3 regions of the Nonomuraea sp. NPDC049421 genome follow, and region 2 is predicted to be linked to each of the others. Evidence: riboswitches for the same ligand, from Rfam matches in the RefSeq annotation. Region 2 holds a riboswitch; each other region holds the start of a gene.

What was found. Region 2 has a riboswitch for thiamine pyrophosphate ahead of AB0K18_RS43495 (cytosine permease). Riboswitches for the same ligand answer to the same signal wherever they lie in the genome.
Region 1: linked by a shared signal. The riboswitch ahead of thiD (bifunctional hydroxymethylpyrimidine kinase/phosphomethylpyrimidine kinase) and the one ahead of AB0K18_RS43495 (cytosine permease) in region 2 are both predicted to bind thiamine pyrophosphate.
Region 3: linked by a shared signal. The riboswitch ahead of AB0K18_RS02265 (FAD-dependent oxidoreductase) and the one ahead of AB0K18_RS43495 (cytosine permease) in region 2 are both predicted to bind thiamine pyrophosphate.

What each region holds. Positions count from the first base shown of each region.
Region 1 covers NZ_JBFAQA010000013.1:87,089-94,215, reverse strand. The annotation lists gene AB0K18_RS23020 (hypothetical protein) at 1-327, shown strand, start outside; gene AB0K18_RS23015 (M28 family peptidase) at 410-1,936, shown strand; gene AB0K18_RS23010 (M28 family metallopeptidase) at 1,990-3,456, opposite strand; gene AB0K18_RS23005 (ATP-dependent DNA ligase) at 3,678-4,622, opposite strand; TPP riboswitch at 4,680-4,775, shown strand; gene thiD (bifunctional hydroxymethylpyrimidine kinase/phosphomethylpyrimidine kinase) at 4,763-5,572, shown strand; gene AB0K18_RS22995 (TenA family protein) at 5,601-6,275, shown strand; gene AB0K18_RS22990 (carbon starvation CstA family protein) at 6,282-7,127, opposite strand, start outside.
Region 2 covers NZ_JBFAQA010000038.1:48,571-55,697, forward strand. The annotation lists gene AB0K18_RS43475 (LCP family protein) at 1-741, shown strand, start outside; gene AB0K18_RS43480 (GPP34 family phosphoprotein) at 748-1,368, opposite strand; gene AB0K18_RS43485 (DNA-formamidopyrimidine glycosylase family protein) at 1,438-2,316, shown strand; gene AB0K18_RS43490 (rhodanese-like domain-containing protein) at 2,361-2,684, shown strand; TPP riboswitch at 2,738-2,853, shown strand; gene AB0K18_RS43495 (cytosine permease) at 2,843-4,180, shown strand; gene AB0K18_RS43500 (methylated-DNA--[protein]-cysteine S-methyltransferase) at 4,149-4,718, opposite strand; gene AB0K18_RS43505 (PAS domain S-box protein) at 4,814-6,682, shown strand; gene AB0K18_RS43510 (ATP-binding protein) at 6,834-7,127, shown strand, end outside.
Region 3 covers NZ_JBFAQA010000001.1:490,130-497,256, reverse strand. The annotation lists gene AB0K18_RS02300 (YbaK/EbsC family protein) at 1-45, shown strand, start outside; gene AB0K18_RS02295 (GNAT family N-acetyltransferase) at 56-628, shown strand; gene metF (methylenetetrahydrofolate reductase [NAD(P)H]) at 800-1,720, opposite strand; gene AB0K18_RS02285 (polyprenyl synthetase family protein) at 1,825-2,892, shown strand; gene thiE (thiamine phosphate synthase) at 3,033-3,680, opposite strand; gene AB0K18_RS02275 (Rv2175c family DNA-binding protein) at 3,658-4,032, opposite strand; gene AB0K18_RS02270 (FAD-dependent oxidoreductase) at 4,063-5,232, opposite strand; TPP riboswitch at 5,286-5,402, shown strand; gene AB0K18_RS02265 (FAD-dependent oxidoreductase) at 5,393-6,571, shown strand; gene thiS (sulfur carrier protein ThiS) at 6,568-6,768, shown strand; gene AB0K18_RS02255 (thiazole synthase) at 6,809-7,127, shown strand, end outside.

The sequences.
Region 1 (7,127 bases), on a different contig from region 2:
GCCACCAGGCCGCACGTCGTCACCGCCGATGAGCTGCGCGTCAGGTACGGCGTCTACCTCGATCTGCGGGTGCCCCGTGAGCTGGTGGCGGGCGTACGGACCGGGCGGGCGTACCACCAGGGCGGCATGATCACGGTCGAGGGCGGGCGGCTGACCGTGGCGGTCTCCTCGCAGACGAACGTGACGGTCGAGCTGGCCGAGCCGGTCACCGTGGTCCGCCCGCTGGGCCGCCGCGCCGAGGTGACCTCGGTGAGGTTCTTCGCCCAGGATCCCGAGGCGGCGGTGGCGGCGCTCAAACCCGGCATCACCACTCGTACGAACGGCTAGGCGAACCACCTTCGCGGCGTTACCGTCCATTCAGCACCATCTCGGGATCTTCCACCCCTCGACCTCGGATGGAGGCGCCGCCTTGCTCTTATCTAGGCGTACGTCCTGGAAAACGAGATCACCCCTCATCGCGGCGATCGCGGCACTGTCCCTCATCACGGTGATGCCGGCCGGGCCGGCGCGGGCCGCCGCGCCGCCGGACATCTCCCTCACCAACGTCAAGGCCCACCTGTCGCAGCTCCAGTCCATCGCCACCGCCAACGGCGGCAACCGGGCGCACGGCAGGCCCGGCTACCTCGCCTCGGCCGATTACGTCAGGTCGCAGCTCGACGCGGCCGGCTACACCACCACCCTGCAGTCGTTCACCTACAACGGCGCGACCGGCTACAACGTCATCGCCGACTGGCCGGGCGGCGACCCGAACGACGTGCTCATGGTGGGCGCGCACCTCGACAGCGTCACCGCGGGGCCCGGCATCAACGACAACGGCTCGGGCAGCGCGGCCGTCCTGGAGACCGCGCTCGAAGTCTCCCGCCAATCGCTGCAGCCGGCCAGGCACCTGCGCTTCGCCTGGTGGGGCGCGGAGGAGCTGGGGCTGCGGGGGTCGCAGTTCTACGTGAACAACCTGCCGGCCGCAGAACGTACGCGGATCAAGGGGTACTTGAACTTCGACATGGTCGGCTCCCCCAACGCCGGATATTTCGTGTACGACGGCGACAACTCGGACGGCACGGGCGCCGGGCCAGGCCCCGCCGGGTCCGCGGCTTTGGAGCGCACCCTCCAGGACTACTTCACCTCCATCGGCGTCCAGACCCGCGGCACCGACTTCGACGGCCGCTCCGACTACGGGCCGTTCATCGCGGCGGGCATCCCGGCCGGTGGCACGTTCACGGGGGCCGAGGGCACCAAGACCAGCGCGCAGGCCGCGCTGTGGGGCGGCACCGCCGGGCAGGCGTTCGACGTCTGCTACCACCGCTCCTGCGACACCACGGCCAACATCAACGACACCGCGCTGAACAGGAACGCCGACGCCATCGCCTACGCCGTGTGGACCGTCGCCACCGCCGTACCGCCGGTCGTGGTCTGGCAGGACACGTTCGAGACGGCCACGGGCTGGACGGCGAACCCGAACGGCACCGACACGGCCGGCACCGGGCTCTGGGAACGCGGCGACCCGCAGGCCACCACCTCCAGCGGCGCCAAGCAGCTCGGCACCACGGTCAGCGGCACGAACGACCTGGTGACCGGCCGCCTGGCCGGCTCGTCGGCGGGCGACCACGACATCGACGGCGGCGTCACCTCGATCCAGTCACCGCCGATCACGCTCCCCTCGGCAGGCCCCCTGAACCTGTCCTTCTCGTACTACTTGGCGCACGGCTCGAACGCCTCCAGCGCCGACTACCTGCGCGTCCGCGTCGTCGGCAGCACCACGACGACCGTGCTCAACCAGCCCGGCGCCGCCGCCAACCGCAACGGCGCCTGGACCACCGCGACGGCGAGCCTGAACGCCTACGCGGGCCAGACCGTCCGCCTCCTCATCGACGCCGCCGACGCCTCAGGCGCCTCCCTCGTGGAGGCCGGCCTGGACGACGTCACCATCACCCGCTGACCGCGACCGGGGCGAGAGTGCCCTCGCCCCGGCGAAGCGGACTACCGGGCGGACTACGGGGCGGTGCGTGGCGGGATGCCGCGCAGGTCGAAGGCGAAGCGGGCCGTCGAGTCCGCGATGGCGTCGGCGTTCACGTCGAACACCTTCGCGTTGACGTTCGCGAGGGTGTCGCACGCCTGGTGGTAACACGGGTCGTACGGCGTGCCCGCCGTGCCGCCGAACATCGCCGCCTCCTCCGGCGTCTTGATGCCCTCCGCGCCGGTGAAGATGCCGCCGGCCGGGATGCCGACCGCGATGAACGGCCCGTAGTCGGAGCGTCCGTCGAAGTCGGTGCCGACGGTGGGCAGCTTGCGGCTCTTGAAGAAGTCGGCCAGTTGACGCTCGATCTTGGCCGAGCCGGCCGGGCCCGCGGGGGAGCCGACGCCGTCGGAGTCGTCGCCGTCGTACAGCTTGTACGCGTGGTTCGGCGAGGCCACCATGTCGAAGTTCAGGTACACCCTTATCCGGTCCCGCTGCGCCTCCGACAGCGACTCGACGTACTGGTCGGACCCGAGCAGCCCGATCTCCTCAGCGGCCCAGAACGCGAAGCGCATCTTGTGCTTGACCGGGTAGAGCGCCATCTCCTCCGCCACCTCGAGGACGGCGGCGGTGCCTGAGCCGTTGTCGTTGATGCCGGGGCCCTCGGGCACGCTGTCGAGGTGCGCGCCGACCATGACGACGTCGCGCGGGTCGCCGAAGCGGGACTCGGCGATCACGTTGTCGTTCTTGCCGAGCACGAGCGTGGCGTCCACCTTGACCCTGGCCGTGGTGCCGGGGTTCGCGGCCAGCTCGGCGCCGACCGCGAAGTCGGTGTAGAGCATGGGGATGCCGGCCCGCCACTCGCCGAGGTCGAGCGGGGTCGAGTCGGTACGTCCAGGCTGGCCCTCGTTGAAGACGATGACCGCGGACGCGCCCGCGAAGCCCGCGTTGCGTACCTTCTGGGCGAACGGGCAGGTGCCGCGCTGGATGAGCGCGATGTTCCCGGCCACGAACCCGGCGAAGTCCGCCTCCTCGCAGCCGCTGGTCGAGGTGGGCTCAGGGGTCGGCGGCAGGGTCAGGTCCACGCCCTGCACCTGCGCGGTGACGTCACCGGGCGGCGAGGGCTGGAAGGTGTGGAAGTCCTGCTCGGCCACGTACGCCTTCGGATCCGGCGAGACGCGCTGGAGCACCGCAGGGGCGTTCTCGGTCCAGCTCTCCACGTAGTCGATCGGCTGGAGCGTGACCTTGTACCCCGCCTTGCGCAGCTTGCCCGCCACGTAGTCGCGGGAGGCGTTGTAGCCGGGCGTGCCCGCGGCGCGGTTGCCGCCGTTCGCGGTGGCGATAGCCTGCAGGGCGTCCAGGTGTTTCTTGGCGCTGGTCCCCTTCACCTGCTTGACGAGCAGCTTGGCGAACACGTCGTCGAGCCCGCCCGCGTGCGCCGGTGCGGCCGTGACGAGCGATAACGCGAGCACGGCGAGCAGTACGGTGAACGTCCTTCGCATAGGGTCCCCCAGGGAAGGTCGGAAGAGCGGCGATTCCCCCCGAGCAGCCGCCCCCGGACGGTAACCCGCCAACCGACCAGCGTGAAGACCCATAAATCCGGACTTATCCGCCGCCAGCCGCGCCGCCCACAGCCCCCGCCGCCAGCCACGGGCGACGGCCCGGCTCCGCGGGCGGCAGTCCGGCGCCGCAGGCGGTTATCCGGTGCGGCGGGCCCGGACGGCTAGTCGGCGCGGCGGGCGCGGGCGCGGCGCTTGCCCTCGTGCATCGCCTGTACGCGCGCCACCGGGATCGTGTGCCCCTCCTCGACGAGGTCGGCGGGCAGCGCCTGCGGCGCCGGCATGTGCTCGGCCCACGGGTCGCCCTCACCCAGCCGCTCGACGGCGGTGCGGATGGTGAACTCGCCAGGCCGCACGCCGTCGAGCTCGTCCCAGGCCACGGGGAACGAGACGGGCACGCCGGGCCGGATCCGCGGGCTGTAGGCGGCCGCCACCGTCGCGCCGCCCGCCCGGGTGGAGTCGAGGAACACCTTGCCCTCACGGTCCTCTTTGATGAACGCGGTGGTGGCCAGCGCCGGGTCCAGCCGCTCGGCGCGGGCGGCCAGCGCCCGGGTGGCGGCGGCCAGGTCGTCCATCGCGGTGCCGGGCACGACGGGCACGAACACGTGCACCCCCTTGGCCCCGCTGGTCTTGACGGCCCCCGCCAGCCCGCAGTCGGCCAGCGCCTGCCTGACGAGGTGCGCGCCCCGGACGGCCGGCGCGAAGGAGTCGTGCTCGGGCGGGTCGAGGTCGAGCACCATGTGCGTGGGGTGCTCACCGGCGTAGAGCGCCGGGTGGTACTCGACCGCCCGCTGGTTGGCGAACCAGAGCAGCGTCCTGCGGTCGTCGCACAGCGCGTACGTGACCTGCCGCCGCGCGGAATCCGCCCACATGGTCACCGACCGCACCCAGTCGGGAGCGTATTTGGGCAGGTTCTTCTGCATGAACGGCTCCTGCCCCGGGCGTACCCGGATGACCGAGAGCGGCCGGTCGCGCAGCACGGGCACCATCCGGCCCGCGACCGCGTCGAGGTAGTCGACCAGGTCCCGCTTCGTGGCGTCGGCGCCGTCGAAGAGGGGCTGGTCGAGGTTGGTCAGGGAGACCCCGTCGCGCGTCTCGTCAGCGGCCACCCGCCCTACGATGCCCACACTCGAACGTGTGGTCAACAACCCGGCCTGTTAGAGTGAGCCGTTGACGCGGGGTGCCCGGAAAGCCGGGCTGAGATCACACCCGTCGAACCTGATCTAGTTCGCACTAGCGAAGGGACGTCATGGCAGCGAACGCCGTTCCCAAAGTCCTGACCATCGCGGGCACCGATCCGAGTGGCGGGGCCGGCATCCAGGGCGACCTCAAGACCTTCTCCGCGCTCGGCGCGTACGGCATGACGGTCGTCACCGCGCTGGTCGCGCAGACCACGACGGGCGTGACCGGCATCCACGAGGTGCCCGCCGCGTTCGTGGCCCAGCAGCTCGACACCCTGCTCACCGACGTGCCCGCCGATGCCGTGAAGATCGGCATGCTGGGCGACGCCGACCTGATCAAGGCGGTGGCGGCGGCGCTCGACACGTACCGGCCGCCTCATGTCGTGCTCGACCCCGTCATGGTCGCCAAGAGCGGCGACCGGCTGCTGCCCGCCGACGCGGTGAGCGAGCTGCGCCGCACGCTGCTGCCGCGCGCCGACCTCATCACCCCCAACCTGCCCGAGGCGGCCGACCTGCTCGGCGAGCCGCAGGCGAGCGGGCTGCCCGAGATGCACGCGCAGGCGGCCAGGCTGCGCGCGCTCGGCGCCCGGCAGGTGCTGCTCAAGGGCGGCCACCTCGACGGCGACACCTGCGTCGACGTGCTGGCCACCCCCGAGGGCACGATCGAGCTGGCCGCGCCGCGGGTGCCGACGCACAACACCCATGGCACGGGCTGCACGCTGTCCTCGGCCATCGCGGCTCTGCGGCCCCGCCACGACGACTGGCCCGGTGCGGTGCGCGCCGCGAAGGACTACCTGACGCAGGCGCTGCGCGCCGCCGACTCGCTGGGCGTCGGCCACGGCCACGGCCCGGTCCACCACTTCCACAACGCCTGGTAACCGGCCCCCTTCTCGCGAAAGAGACGCGATGTTCTGCGATGACATCTGGCAGCGCACGTCCGAGCTGATGCGCGCCATCCACGAGCACCCCTTCGTGACGGCACTCGGCGACGGCTCGCTCGACCGTGAGACGTTCGCCTTCTACATGGTGCAGGACGCCCGCTACCTGGAGGCGTTCTCGAAGGCGCTGGCCGCCGCCTCCGTCCGCGCCGACGACTCCGACGAGGCGGCGTTCTGGGCCATGAGCGCGCACACCGCGCTGGTCGCCGAGCGCGAGCTGCACTCCGGCTACATCGAGGAGCTGGGCGCGGCCGTCAAGGGCATCGCGACCTCGCCGACGTGCCTGGCGTACTCGTCGTTCTTGCAGGCCACCGCCCTGTCGGCGCCGTATCCGGTGATCGCGGCGGCGGTGCTGCCGTGTTTCTGGATCTACCAGGACGTCGGCACCGCGCTGCTCGCCAAGGCCGGCGACGATCCCGCGCACCCGTACGCCAAGTGGATCTCCACCTACTCCGACCCCGAGTTCGCCGCCTCCGTCGAGCGGGCCAAGGCCATCACCGACCGGCTCGCCGCCGCCTCCCTCCCGGACACCCGCGAGGCGATGGCGCAGGCGTACGGGCGGGCGGCGGCGTACGAGTGGATGTTCTGGGACAGCGCGTGGCGGCGCGAGGGCTGGCCCACGGCCGCCTGGCTGGCCCCCTGACGCCGCTCAGGGCGACTTCGCCATCAGCTCCTTCTCCTCGCGGGTGGCGATGAGCCCCGACGGCGCCACGATCGTGGACTCCTGGAACGGCGCCTCCGTGTCGGGCAGCGGTTCGCGCAGCCGGATCGCCTTGATCCAGATGCGGGCGGCGTCGAGGAGGACCACGATGATCAGCACGGCGAAGAGCGCGGCCAGCACGCCGTCAACGGTCGAGTTGACCACGATCTGCCGCATCGCGTCCTCCGTCCTGGCGGGCGCGAGCAGTTGCCCCTGGTCGAGCGCCGCCTGATAGCGGTCGCGCTGGGCGAAGAAGCCGAGCGTGGGGTCGGGCGAGAACACCTTCTGCCAGCTCGCGGTGAGCGTGACGGCGGCGTCCCAGGCCAGCGGGACGCCCGTCACCCACGCCCACTTGAGCCGGCCGCTCTTGATCAGCAGCGTGGTGGCCACGGTGAGCGCGACGGCGGCGAGGAGCTGGTTCGCGATGCCGAACAGCGGGAAGAGCTGGTTGATGCCGCCGAGCGGGTCGTTGACGCCCTGGTAGAGGAAGTAGCCCCAGGCCGCCACCACGACGGCGCTGGTCGCGACGAGTCCGGGCCACCAGCTCACCCGGGAGATCGGCTTCCACAGGTTGCCGATCGTGTCCTGGAGCATGAACCGGCCCACCCGCGTGCCCGCGTCCACGGTGGTGAGGATGAAGAGCGCCTCGAACATGATCGCGAAGTGGTACCAGAACGCCTGGAGTCCCGCGCCGCCGAGGAAGCCGGAGAAGATCTGCGAGATGCCCACGGCCAGGGTGGGCGCGCCGCCCGTCCGCGCGATCAGCGTCTCCTCCTGCACGGCCGCCGCCGCGGC
Region 2 (7,127 bases):
AAGCTCGCCACCGGGCGGGCCGCGGGGCAGCGTACGGACTCGATGATGCTGCTGCACATCCCCGAGGGGAGCGACGCGCCCACGCTGGTCAGCCTGCCGCGCGACTCCGCGATCACCATCCCGGGCAGGGGGCGCGACAAGCTCAACTCCGCCTACGCCTTCGGCGGCCCCAAGCTGCTCGTCCGCACGGTCGAGAACGCCACCGGCGTGCACATCGACCACTACATGGAGATCGGCTTCGCCGGGTTCGTGGGCATCGTGGACGCCGTCGGCGGGGTCGAGATCAACGTACGGGCCGCCGTCAACGACCCCAAGGCCGGGCTCAAGCTGAAGAAGGGCACCCAGGTGCTCACCGGCTCACAGGCGCTCGGCTACGTACGCACCCGCAAGGGCGGCGCGCTGCCCGACTTCGAGCGGACCAAGCGGCAGCGGCAGTTCCTCAGCGCGGTCGTGAAGAAGGCCGCGAGCCCCGGGGTGCTGCTCAACCCGTTCACCGCGATCCCGCTGGCCGCCAGCGCCACCGACGCGGTCGAGGTCGACTCGGGCACCGGGGCGTTCAACATGTTGTCGCTGGGGCTCGCCATGGGCGGCAGCCCGGTGACGACGGTGGTGCCGTTCGGCGGCACCGAACGCGTGGCCAGCGGTGACGCGGTGAAGTGGGACAGGACGAAGGCGCTCGCGCTGTTCAACGCGCTGAAGGAGGACAAGCCGGTGCCCAAGGAGGTCGTGGACGCCGGCTGACGGGCCTCACGTCACGGTGGTGACCACGACGGCGGCGTTCATGTTGGCGATGGCGCGGGTCACCGCGTCCGCCACCCAGTCGCCCTTGGCGAGCTCCTTGACGCGGGCCTTGCCGGCGTCGGGGAACGCCTTGCGGTCCAGCCCGGCCGCCTTGGCCAGCGCGATCAGGGCGGTCGTGCGGGTGTCGGGGGTGGCGCCGGTGAGCACGGCCGCCACCCGCTCCCTGATCTCGGCCTCGACGGCGGAGTTCAGCTCGGGCCAGCGGGTGATCGTGAAGATGCCGAGCGCCTTGGTGCGCTCTCTGGCCAGCACGCCGGTGTTGGCCAGGCGGGTGAGCAGGCGGTCGCGCAGGTCGCTCGTCTGCAGCTTGCGCACCCACCACTCGGGGGTGCGTGCCTTGTCGTTCGCGATGCGCTCCAGGGCGGCGTCCAGCTCCTGGTCGCCGACCGGATCCGGCACGGCGACGGCCAGCTTCTTGCCGTCCTTGGTGACGCGGCCGGCCAACGCCAGCTCGGCCAGGATGCCGCCGGAGAGCGCCAGGTCGAGCGTGGCCGCGTTGATGAGGAGCTTGCCCTTGTCCTCGCCGAGTGCCAGGAGGAGGAGCTCTTCTGCGATCGTCACGGTCATGCACTTGACCCTAACGACCCGATGGCTCCCGTTCTGGGGACAATTTCGTGCGGGCCGTACTCTGGGGGCATGCCCGAACTTCCCGAAGTCGAGTCGCTCACCCATTTCCTGCGTGAGCGGGCCGTGGGCCGCGCGATCGCGGGGATCGACGTGGTGGCCATCCAGGCGCTCAAGACGTTCGACCCGCCCGTCACCTCGCTCGGCGGGCTGACCGTCACCGGCGTGAGCAGGCACGGCAAGTTCCTCGACCTCGACTGCGACGGGCTGCACCTGATCATTCACCTGGCCCGCGCCGGGTGGCTGCGCTGGCGCGACGACCTGTCGGGGGCCAAGCCGGTGCGGCCGGGGAAGGGGCCGCTGGCCGTACGCGTGCGGCTGGCGCCCGACGACGAGGGGCCGGCGCCCGGGTTCGAGCTGACGGAGGCGGGGACACAGAAACGCCTCGCCGTCTATGTCACGAAAAATCCGGACGAGGTGCCCGGCATCGCCGCCCTCGGCCCCGACCCGCTCGCCGAGTCGTTCACCGTCGAGGCGCTCAAGCGCATCGTGGGCGGCAAGCGCACCCAGATCAAGGGCTTGCTGCGCGACCAGAAGGTGATCGCCGGCATCGGCAACGCCTACTCCGACGAGGTGCTGCACGCCGCCAGGATGTCGCCCTTCAAGATCGCCGCGACGCTGACCGACGCCCAGCTCGCCGACCTGCACGAGGCCATCGTGACCACGCTGCGCGACGCGGTCGAGCGGGCGCACGGGCTCGCGGCCAAGGACCTCAAGGCGGAGAAGAAGTCGGGGCTGCGGGTGCACAACCGTGCGGGGCAGCCGTGCGACGTGTGCGGCGACACGATCAGGGAGGTCTCGTTCGCCGACTCCTCGCTGCAGTACTGCCCGACCTGCCAGACCGGTGGCAAGCCGCTGGCCGACCGGCGCCTGTCCCGCCTGCTCAAGTAGGGCGGGCGTCCTCTGCACGACCCTGGGCACGCCATGATGGAGTCATGACCGTTCCTGAGATCGAGGCCAGTGCCGTGCCCGCAGACGCTTACCTGCTCGACGTCCGCGAGCAGGACGAATGGCTGGCGGGCCACGCGCCGCAGGCCGTCCACATCCCCATGACGCAGATCCAGGGCCGGGTGGAGGAGGTCCCCGGCGACCGCACGGTCTACGTCGTGTGCCGGGTGGGCGGCCGGTCGCTGCAGGTCGCCGCGTGGCTCAACCAGCTCGGACGCGAGGCGGTCAACGTCGGCGGCGGCATGCAGTCGTGGGAGGCCGCGCGGAAGCCGATGGTCAGCGAGACGGGCCAGGAGCCTTTTGTGGCGTAAGTCGCCCACTATGGCGATTTGACCCTCTCTAAGGCAAAATAAGGGCGCAAACTACAGATCGTCGCGGGAGCTCGGGGTCGCCGGGCTGAGAGGGCAGCTATGCATCCGCTGCCGACCGCCTGAACCTGTTCGGGTAATGCCGGCGTAGGGAGTGTGCGATGTCGCACGGCGTCGAAGAAGTTCCGCTGACCCTCGAAGGCGAGGCGCCCAAGACCCTGGGCGTGCTCGATCAGGGCGCGCTCTGGGCCAACCTCGGGGTCAGCCTCCTCGGCTTCTCCGGAGCGCTGCTGCTGCTCGACCCGCTGGGCAATGCGCCGCTCACCCTCGCGGCGGCGCTGGTCGCCACCGTGGTGGGCAGCCTGATCGGCACCGCCATGGTGGGCCTGTCGGCCATCCCGGGCACGCGCACCGGCAAGCCGGCCATGGTGCTGCTGCGCGGGCTGTTCGGGGCCAGGATCTCCTACGTCCCGACGGTGCTGAACATCATCCAGATGATCGGCTGGGGCGCCTTCGAGCTGTGGGTGATCGCCAAGGGAGCCGGCGCGATCTTCCCGTCGGTGCCGTACCAGGTGTGGGTGCTCGTCGCGGGCGTGCTGACGGCGGCGCTGACCGTCTGGCCGCTCGGCTCGATCCGGCTGCTGCGCCGCTACGTCACCGTCGGCGTCATCGTGGCGATGGTCTGGTTCACGGTGTTCTTCCTGCGCGACGCCCCCTCACCCGAGGGCGGGAGCTGGACGGCCTTCCCCGCCGCCGTCGACTACGTGATCGCGCTGTCGGTGTCGTGGGTGCCGATGGCGGCCGACTTCGCCCGCCACTCGCGGTCGGGACGCGCCGCCTTCACCGGCGTGGTCGGCGGCTACACGCTGGCCCAGGTAGCCTGCCTCGGGCTCGGCGTCCACGCCGTGGCCCTGGCGGGCGCGGACGGCGTGCTGGCCGACGCGACGTCGGTGTTCACGCCGTTCGTCGCGGTGCCGCTGGGCGCGCTGTTCTTCGGCATCCTGGTGCTGCGCGAGACCGACCAGTCCTTCGCCAACGTCTACTCCACCACGATGTCGCTGCAGAACCTCATGCCGCGGGTGGACCGCCGGATCCTCTCGACCGCCATCGGCGTGCTGACGGTCGTGATCGCCCTTTTCGCGGACGTCAACTCCTACGGCGTGTTCCTCGGCGTGATCGGCGCCGTGTTCGTGCCGATGTTCGCGGTGCTCGCGGTCGACTACTTCGTGCTGCGCCGCGGCGAGGGCTGGAACACCGCCGAGGACGCCCCGTCGCGCTGGTCGATGCTGGTGCCCTGGACGCTGGGCTTCGCCGCGTACTGGCTGACCACCTCGACGCCGACCTTCCCGCAGTGGGACGCGCTCTGGACGGGCGTGCGCGAGGCGCTCGGCTTCGTGCGTCAGTCGTGGATGAACGGCGCGCTCGGCGGCGCCTTGGTGGCGGCGCTGGTCACCCTGCTCATCGGGCTCATCCAGCGGTCGCGCGCTGCTCGACGTTGAGCAGGTGCTGTTTGGCGGCGACGCCGCCGGCGTAGTCGCCGAGCCCGCCGTCCTCGCGCACCACCCGGTGGCAGGGCACGATCACGCAGACGGGGTTGGAGGCCAGCGCGTTGCCGATCGCCCGCAGTGCGCGCGGTCTGCCGATGCTCTGGCCGATCTCCTCCAGCGTCGTGGTGGTGCCGTAGGGGACCGCCATGGTCTTCTGCAGCACCGTACGGGCGAACGACGTCGCCAGCGTCAGGTCGACCGGCGTGGCGAACGTCCGCAGCCGCCCCGAGAAGTAGGCGTCGAGCTCTCTGCGCACCGGGTCGAGCCGCCGCGCGTCGGGCCCGATGAACCGCCCCACGTGCCGCGTGACCAGCTCGAACACGTCGTTTTCCGCCTCGAAGCTGCACGCCGCGATGCCTTTGCCGGTCACCGCCAGCACCATCCTGCCCACCGCGCCGTCGTAGGTGCCGAACGCGATGTCGGGTGGTGTCTCACCCCGATAGGTGCTGGAGGTCACCCGCAGCAGGGCATCGAGATCGTTGCTCGACATACCCCTCACCCTCCCACCTGCCGGGAATCACCGTGACCGCAGCGTATCGGACGGATCGCCCGACGCACCCACCGCGCCACGTGCACTATGGAGTAGTGGGGGACGAATGGGCCGGTAGTGACGATGAGATCGCTCGTGCGGCGCTCGCCAGCTCGCCCAACGCCATCGTGGCGCTCGACCGCGACCAGAGCGTGCTGGTGTGGAACGCCGCCGCCGAGCGCATGTTCGGCTGGAGCGCCGACGAGCTGCTCGGCCGCCGGGCGCCGATCGTGCCGGACGAGCTGGGCGCCGAGCACAACGCGGTGCTGGAGCGCGTACGTACGGGAGAGCCCGTGTCGCTGCGCACCAAGCGTCTCCACGCCGACGGCCGGGTGCTCGACCTGCGGGTGGACATCAGCGCCCTGCGCCTCGGCAGTGCCGTCGCCGGTTACGTGTGCGCCTACCACCCGGCCAGGGCCGACGAGATGGCCGAGCACCGCATGGCGCGCCGCGCCCGGCTGGTCGCCCGCCTCACCGACGTCGTGGGCGACATCAACTCCGACCTTGAGCTGTCGGCCGTGCTCGACCGCATCTCGGCCAGCCTGACCGAGCTGACCGGGGCGGACGCGGGCGGGTTCGTGCTCATCGAGGGCGAGCGGCTGCGGCTGGTCAGCACGTACGAGCTGCCGGAGGCGATCAGGGGCACCACCACCGACCTGCGGACGAGCCTGGTGGACAAGCTCTTACGCACCGGCAAGACCGTGATGCTGGAGTCCCACGGGCTCGACGACCTGGTGTGGGCCAAGCTCAAGGGCCTGCACACGATCGCGCTGGGGCTCGCCGCGGTGGGCGGGCGGCCGTACGGCGCCCTCTATGCCCTGTTCGCCCGCCGCAACCCGGGACACCTGGAGCTGGAGCTGCTTGAGCTGCTGGCCGGGCACGCCGGCATCGCGGTCGGCAACGCGGTCGCCTACCAGGAGGCGGTGCGGCAGCGGGCGCACGAGCGGGCCGTGTTCGACGCCAGCGCCGACGGCATCGCCGTGCTCGACCAGGACGGCCTCGTGGTGCGCTGGAACCCGGCCGCCGAGGAGCTGACCGCACTGCCCGCCGAGTCCGTGATCGGCGGTCCCCCGCCGTTCCCGCTGCCCAAGGCGGGCGAGAAGGGCACCTTCCAGCTCGACAACGGGCGCTGGCTCGACGTGGTGAGCGCGCAGATCGAGGAGACCGGCGAGGTGGTCGTCGACTTCCGCGACGTCACGGCGGCCAAGGAGCTGGAGGAGGCCAAGGACCTGTTCCTCGCCACGACCAGCCACGAGCTGCGTACGCCGATCACGATCGTGCGGGGCTTCGCCAGCACGCTCGACTCGCGCTGGGACGACATGGGCGACCCCGCGCGCCGCTCGGCCGTGCACACGATCGCCGAGCGCGCGAAGTCGCTGGGCGTGCTCATGGACCACCTGCTGCTGGGCGCGCGGGCCGGCGCGGACGAGCTCAAGGTGCGCATCGAGGAGTTCGACCTGGCGGAGCGCATCGTGGCGGCCACGCTGGGGCTGCCCGAGCTGTCGGACCGGCACCGGGTCGAGGTGGACGTGCCCGAGGGGCTGCCGTACGTGCTGGGCGACGCGCTGGCCACGGACATCCTGCTCGGACAGTTGCTGGAGAACGCGTTCAAGTACTCGCCGAAGGGCGGGCTGATCAGCGTGGCGGCCTGGCCCGAGGACGACAACGTGGTCGTCGTCGTGGACGACGAGGGGGTCGGAATCGCCCCGCCTGACCGTGAGCGGATTTTTGAACGCTTCGTCCAGGTGGACAGCGGCGACCGGAGACGGTTTGGTGGAGTGGGGCTCGGTCTCTATATCGTCCGCAGTCTCGCCAGGGCACAGGGAGGAGATGTCAGCGCTCATTCGCGACCAGGAGGAGGCACCAGAATGCGGCTCGTGCTGAGGGGCTCTTCCACTATCGGATCCGACACACCGATGCGGTAACGAGGTGGTCACGGTTGCGCTGATCTATCTTCCAATGTGTACAAGCTGTGATCGAGATGCGGTTTCTGGGATCGAGTAACGGGGCATTTCGGTCGTACCGGGGAGTGTTCCCGCGGGGGGCACAGGGAACGGGGAGGTGGGTGTGTCAAGCGTGGTGCTGTTGCCGTACGCGCCGTCCAGCGTTGCCGTCGCCCGCCAGCGTCTGAGCACTGATCTGCAGGACAGTGGGGTCTTCACCGCGGCCATCGACGATGCCGTGCTCGTCGTGAGCGAGCTTCTGAGCAACGCGCTGCGGCACGCTCATCCGCTGCCGTCGGGCATGGTGCGGGTGGCGTGGTTGCGCAGCGACGATCACATCGAGGTGGCGGTCAGCGACGGGGGCGCCGCGACCGAGCCCCGTGCGGGCCGGCCGACGCTGTCCTCGCTCGGGGGCCGGGGGCTCGGC
Region 3 (7,127 bases), on a different contig from region 2:
GAGCTGGTGCGGATCACCGGGGGTACGCCGGTGGACGTCGAGTAGTGTGCGACGGGTGATCGAGTTTCGCGGAGCCGGTCCGGCCCAGTTCACCGAACGGCTGGACACGGTGATCGACATCTACACGGCGGCCATGAACCCGCCTCTCGACCAGATCACCGGCCGCCAGACCATCATGCGCAATCACGCGACATATCCCCATTTTCAGTGTTATTTCGCGGAATTGCGTGATTCATCCCCAGATTTGGCAGCTCCGGAACCCCGGATCGTGGGCTTCGCCTACGGCTTCAGGGGCGCGCCGGGCCAGTGGTGGCACGACGTCGTCGTCCGCGGCCTGGCCGACCGCATCGGCCAGGAGGCCGCACACGCCTGGATGGGCCACGCCTTCGAGCTGGCCGAGATCCACGTGCACCCCGACTACCAGAGCAAGGGCATCGGCCGCCAGATGATCAGGACGCTGTGCGCCGGGCGTCGCGAGCGTACGGCCATCCTGTCGACCCACGACCAGCCCACGGCGGCCCGCCACCTTTACGCCGGCATGGGCTTCATGGACCTGCTCACCAAGTTCGTCTTCCCCGGCGGCCACGAGGAGTACGCGATCGCGGGCCGCCGCCTCCCCCTGACCTGAGCAACCCGGCGAGCTGAAGACGGCGTGACCCCAGGTTTACCGGCGATGACGCACGGGCACCATTCATGACAGAAAGTAGCCGACCCTTTACCCACCGTCTAGTGTCCCCTGCCCGTCACCCGCCCGGTCCCCCTGCGGGCGGGTGGCGGGCCATTTCTACGCGGGCAGGTTCTACGCGGGCAGGCTCGCCGGCTCCAAGCGCTGGAACACCTCGCGTGACGCACTCGACCGGTTGAACGTGATGAAGTGGATGCCGGGCGCGCCCTCGTCGAGCAGCCGCTGGCACAGCTCCACCCCGTGGTCGATGCCCAGCCGCCGCACCGCCGCCGGATCGTCCTTGACCGCCTCGAAACGGGCCGCGACCTCGGGCGGGAACGGCGCCCCCGACAGCTGCTCGGAGCGGGCGATCGTGCTCATCTGGGTGACCGGCATGATGCACGGGATGATCGGCGTGTCACAGCCCCTGGCCGCCACCCGGTCGCGCAGCCGCAGGTAGTCGTCGGCCTGGAAGAACATCTGCGTGATCGCGTAGTCGGCGCCCGCCTGGCACTTGCGGACGAAGTATTCGGTGTCGGACTCGATGGACGGCGAGCGCGGATGCTTGTAGGGGAAGGCCGCCACGCCCACGCAGAAGTCGCCGGACTGCCGGATCAGCCGCACGAGGTCCTCGGCGTAGAGAACGCCGTCGGGGTGGGGCACCCAGTCGGCGGTGGGGTCGCCGGGCGGGTCACCGCGTACGGCGAGGATGTTGCGCACGCCCGCGTCGGCGAAGCGGCCGACGAGGTGGCGCAGCTCGCGCACGGAGTGGTTGACGGCCGTGAAGTGGGCGACGGGGGTGAGGGTGGTGTCGTGGGCGATGCGCTCGACGATGTCGACCGTGCGGTCGCGGGTGGAGCCGCCCGCGCCGTAGGTCACCGAGACGAATGTGGGCCGCAGCGACTCGAGCTCCCTGATCGCGCGCCACAGCTGCCGCTCGCCCTCGTCGGTCTTCGGCGGGAAGAACTCGAACGAGAACGACCGGGCACCGGAGGCCAGCATGTCGCGGACCGTGGGGACGCGATCGGGCCGGATGGAGGGTCGACCAAGAGCCATGCCGACAAGGCTACCCCGACAACCTCCGCGCGCACCGGCCAGAGCGGTACCTGGAGATCGCAGCCGAGATCGAAGCCCGCTCCCCCGGCCACTAGTCTCAAGGCATGACCACTGACGCCGCCGGCATGGAGATCCTGCGCGCCCAGGTGGAGCGCGCGCTCGCCGAGTTCGTCGAACGGAAGCTCCCCGCCGGGGGCGAGACCGAGTTCGCGCCGCTGCGCACGGCCGCCGACGCGTTGCTGTCGGGAGGCAAGCGGCTGCGGCCCGCGTTCTGCTACTGGGGGTGGCGGGGTGCGGGGGGCACCGACGTGCCCGCCGTCTTCACCGCCGCCGCCTCCCTTGAGCTGCTGCAGGCCAGCGCGCTGGTGCACGACGACGTGATGGACAAGAGCGACCTGCGCAGGGGCATGCCGTCGGCGCACCGCCGCTTCCAGGCGATGCACGAGGAGGCGGGCTGGCACGGCTCGTCCGGGCAGTTCGGCGAGGGCGCGGCGATCCTGCTGGGCAACCTGCTGCTGCTCTGGTCGGGCGAGATGTGGCGGACGTCCGGGCTGCCGCGCGAGGCGCTGGAGGCGGCCAGGCCCGTCCACGACCACATGCGCAGCGAGCTGATGTGCGGCCAGTACCTCGACCTGCTGGAGCAGGCCACCGGGGAGAACACGTTCGACTCGGCGCTGCGGGTGGCGCTGTTCAAGAGCGGCAGATACTCGGTGGAGCAGCCGCTGCGGCTCGGCCTGGTGCTCGCCGCCCGGGAGGAGGCGCCGTGGATGGACGAGCTGTGCACCGGCTACGGCCAGCGCGTCGGCATCGCCTTCCAGCTGCGCGACGACATCCTGGGCGTCTTCGGCGACCCGGCGCAGACGGGCAAGCCGGCCGGTGACGACCTGCGGGAGGGCAAGCGCACGATGCTCGTGGCCCGCACCCTCGCCGCCGCCTCCCCCGCCGCCGCGGCCACCGTACGCCGGCTGCTCGGCGACCCCGGGCTGGACGAGCAGGGTGTGGCGGAGCTGCGCGGCATCATCGAGGACACCGGCGCGCTGCAGGAGTGCGAGGACCTGATCGCCGGCTATCTCGGCCAGGCGCTGGCCACGCTCGACGCGGCGCCGGTCACTCCTGAGGCGCGCGAGGCGCTGACCGAGCTGGCGATCGCGGCGACGTCCCGCAAGACCTGACCCCGCCGAGCCCGCGGACAGGCCGAGTCCGCGGACAAAGCCGGTCCGCAGACAAAGCCGGTCCGCAGACAGGTCCGCAGACAAGCCGAGTCCGCAGGTAAGGAGGCGCCCGCGCGGGGAAGCGCGGGCGCCTCGCAGGCTCAGCGGGCCGGCCCCGCGGCCAGCCGCTTGGCGAACTCCGCGGCGGCCGCGCCCGGGTCGTCGGCGTCGGTGATCGCGCGGACGACCACCACGCGGCTCACGCCGTACGCCATCACCTCGTCGAGGGTGCCCAGGTCGATGCCGCCGATGCCGAACCACGGCCGCGAGGTGCCGAGCGCCGCCGCGTGCCGCAGCAGCGGCGGCCCAGGCGCCGGGCGGCCCGGCTTGGTCGGCGTCGGCCAGATCGGGCCGCAGCAGAAGTAGTCGACGCCCTCCTCCACGGCCGCGGCGGACGCCTCGGCTGCGGAGTGGGTGGACCGTCCGATGACGACGTCGTCGCCGAGTATCTCTCGCGCGACAGTCACGGGAAGGTCGTCCTGCCCCAGGTGGAGCACGTCGGGCCGGGCGGCGTAGGCGATGTCCGCCCGGTCGTTGACGGCGAGCAGTTTTCCGTGCCGGTCACAGGCGTCGCGGAAGACGTCGAGGAGCGCGAGTTCTTCGCGTGCCTCCAGGCCCTTCTCCCGCAGCTGGATGATGTCCACACCGCCGGCCAGCACCGCGTCGAGGAACTCCGCCAGATCGCCGCGGTCGCGGCGGCCGTCTGTGCAGAGATAGAGGCGGGCCTCAGAAAGCGAGGGCTTGGGCACGCCGCTTGACCTCTGTGTGACGGCCCGCCCTGATCGCCTCGATGGGCGAGCCTGGCAGTGACTCGTCGGGGGTGAAGAGCCAGCGCAGCGCCTCGACGTCGTCGTAGCCGGCGTCCTGGAGCACGGTGAGCGTGCCTGGCAGGCCCTTCATCACGTCCTTTCCGTCGAGGAACACCGCGGGCACCTGTGGCCCGCCGCTGCCGCGGCGTACGCCGAGCAGCTTGTGGTCCTTCAGGAGTTGCTTGGCCCGCCCGATCGGGAGATCGAGGCGTGAGGCCACTTCGGGGAGGGTGAGCCACTCGTCGACGAGCTGGTCGGTCTCCCGGTCGATCTGTGCAACAGAAAGCGTCACGAAACCACAACTACCACATGCCGTCCTTGCTCAAACAACACAATCTCGTAGGGGCACTTGTGGATCTACCAGGCGTTCCGTGTCCAGCCGGTGACCCGCATCGATGATGCGCCGGCCCTGGACGAGATCGCGCGGCCGGTCCACGGCCAGCACCGCGGCAAGCGTATCGTCCGCCGTGAGCCAGACGGCCGACCACTTGCCCTCGGGCTCGCCCCGGTGCACGATCCGCTCGCCCGACGCGTGGTGGCCGGCGTATTGGAGCATGTGGCCGAACTGCTCCGACCAGAAGTACGGCACCGGGTCGTAGACCGCCTCCTCCCCCATCAGCGTCGCGGCGGCGACCTCGGGGGCGTTGATGGCGGTGTCCCAGTGCTCGACCCTGAGGCGGGCGCCCCAGCGGCGCGACCACCAGGCGGCGCAGTCGCCCACGGCGACCACCCCGGGCAGCGAGGTGCGCAGGTGCTCGTCGGTGACGACGCCGTTGTGCAGGTCGATGTCGGCGTCGGCCAGCCACTCGACGGCCGGGCGCACGCCGATGCCGGTGACGACGACGTGGGACTCGACGAACTCGCCGCCCACCAGGCGGACGCCGCCCTCGTCGACCGACTCGACCATGGTGCCGAGGCGCAGGTCGATGCCGTCGTACCAGGGGATCGTGCGGGCGCCCAGCTCGGTGCCCATCGCGCTGGCGAGCGGGGCCCGGGCGGCCTCGATGACCGTCACCGCGCAGCCCGCGCGGCGGGCCGCCGTCGCCACCTCGGCGCCGATCCAGCCCGCGCCGATGACCGTGACCCGCGCGCCGGGGACGAGCATGACGCGCAGCTCGTGGGCGTCGTCGAGGGTGCGCAGGACGTGCTGAGGGCCGTCGCCGGGCAGCCTGATGGGGTCGGCGCCGGTCGCGATGACCAGGCCGTCGTAGTCGAGCTCGCCCTCGGTGGTCTCCACGACCCCCGCGCGCAGCGACTTCGCCGCGACGCCTGGACGGAAGTCGACCTGGAGCCGCTCGAGGTCGGTGTCGATGAAGCTGGTGTCGGCGTCGCCCTTGAGCACCGCCTTCGACAGCGGCGGGCGGTCGTAGGGGCGATGGCGCTCCTGGCCCAGCAGCGTCAGGCGACCGGCGTAGCCGCGCCCGCGCAGGGCCTCCACCGTGCGCACTCCCGACAGTCCCGCTCCCACCACCACGACATGCTCCACGGTCATGACCTTAACGGGGGCGGTGCGTGGACCCGGCACCGAGGCCGTAGGCTGTGGACGGAAAGACGCGCGGGAGTCCGGCCGTGACCGGGCTGAGAGGAAGGCTGCAGCGGGCCTTCGACCGCAAGACACCTGATCCGGATCATGCCGGCGAAGGGAGCGGATCATGGATGTGATCGTGGGCGGCGGGGTCGTCGGCCTGTCCGTGGCCTGGCGGCTGGCGCGCGAGGGGCGGCCGGTCACCGTCGTCGACCCGTCACCCGCCTCCGGGGCCTCCCACGCGGCCGCCGGGATGCTGGCGCCGGTCAGCGAGGTCACCTACACCGAGGCGCCGCTGCTGCGGCTGGGCGTCGCGGCCCTGCGCCGCTGGCCCGCCTTCGCCACCGCCCTGGCCGAGGACGCCGGCCTTCCACCCGCTGGGCCCGAAGGGGTGAGCGGGCTGGATCTGCGGGCCGAGGGGACGCTGGATGTGGCGTTCGGGGCCGATGACATGGCGGCGCTCGATGAGCTGGCCGCGTTCATGGAGAAGCTGGATCTGCCGGTCGAGCGGCTGACCGGGCGCGAGTGCCGGCGGCTTGAGCCGATGCTGGCCCCGTCGGTGCGCGGCGGGCTGCTGGCACCGGGCGACGCGTGGGTGAACCCGCGCCGGGTGACGGCGGCGCTGCTGACCGCCCTGGAGCGGCGCGGCGTCCCCATCGTGCGGGCCCGCGTGAGCGAGCTGGTCCGCACGGACGGCGCCGTCACCGGTGTCCGCCTCGCCGGGCCGCCCGCCGTGCCTGCCGAAGGCCGCGGTTCCGCACCTCTCGCCGCCACGGAAGGACGAGCCGGAGGTGAGGTGCTGGCGGCCGAGCGGGTGGTGCTGGCGGCCGGGGCGTGGAGCGGTGAGCTGGCGGAGGTGCCGGTGCGGCCGGTCAAGGGTCAGATCATGCGCCTGCGCTCGCCGCAGCCGCTGCTCACCCGCTGCGTACGCGGCACCGTCCACGGCTCGCCGGTCTACCTCGTCCCCCGGGGCGACGGCGAGCTGGTGGTCGGCGCCACCCAGGAGGAACTGGGCTACGACACGAGGGTGACCGCGGGCGGCCTGTACGAGCTGCTGCGCGACGCCAGGGAGCTGGTGCCCGGCGTCACCGAGCTGGAGGTCGCCGACGTGGTGGCGGGGCTGCGTCCCGGCACGCCCGACAACCTGCCGTTGATCGGTCCCGGGAGGACGCCGGGGCTGACGTACGCGACGGGACATCACCGGGGCGGGGTGCTGATGGCCCCGCTGACGGCGGCCATCCTGATGGGCGAGGAGAGCGAGCTGGCGGCCCTGTGCTCGCCGGGGAGATTTCGGGAAATTTCATGATTATTACCATCAACGGATCCGCGCACGAGCTGGCCGACGGCACCACCGTGGCGCAGGCCGTACGTACGCTGACGACGGCCACCACCGGAGTGGCCGTGGCCGTGAACGACGAGGTGGTCACCCGCGGCGCCTGGGAGACGACGGCGCTCAGCGACCGTGACCGCGTGGAGGTGCTGACGGCGGTGCAAGGTGGATGAGCTGATCATCGCCGGCGAGAAGTTCTCCTCCCGGCTCATCATGGGCACCGGCGGCGCCCCTTCGCTGGAGGTGCTGGACCAGGCGCTGGCGGCGTCCGGCACCGAGCTGACCACGGTGGCGATGCGGCGGCTCGACCCCGCGGCCCGGGGTTCGGTGCTCGACGTGCTGCGTGCGCGCGGCATCAAGGTGCTGCCCAACACGGCGGGCTGCTTCACCGCGGGCGACGCCGTGCTGACGGCCCGGCTGGCCAGGGAGGCCCTGGGCACGAACTGGGTCAAGCTCGAAGTGATCGCCGACGAGCGCACGCTGCTGCCCGACCCGATCGAGACGTTCGACGCGGCGGAGCGGCTGGTGGCCG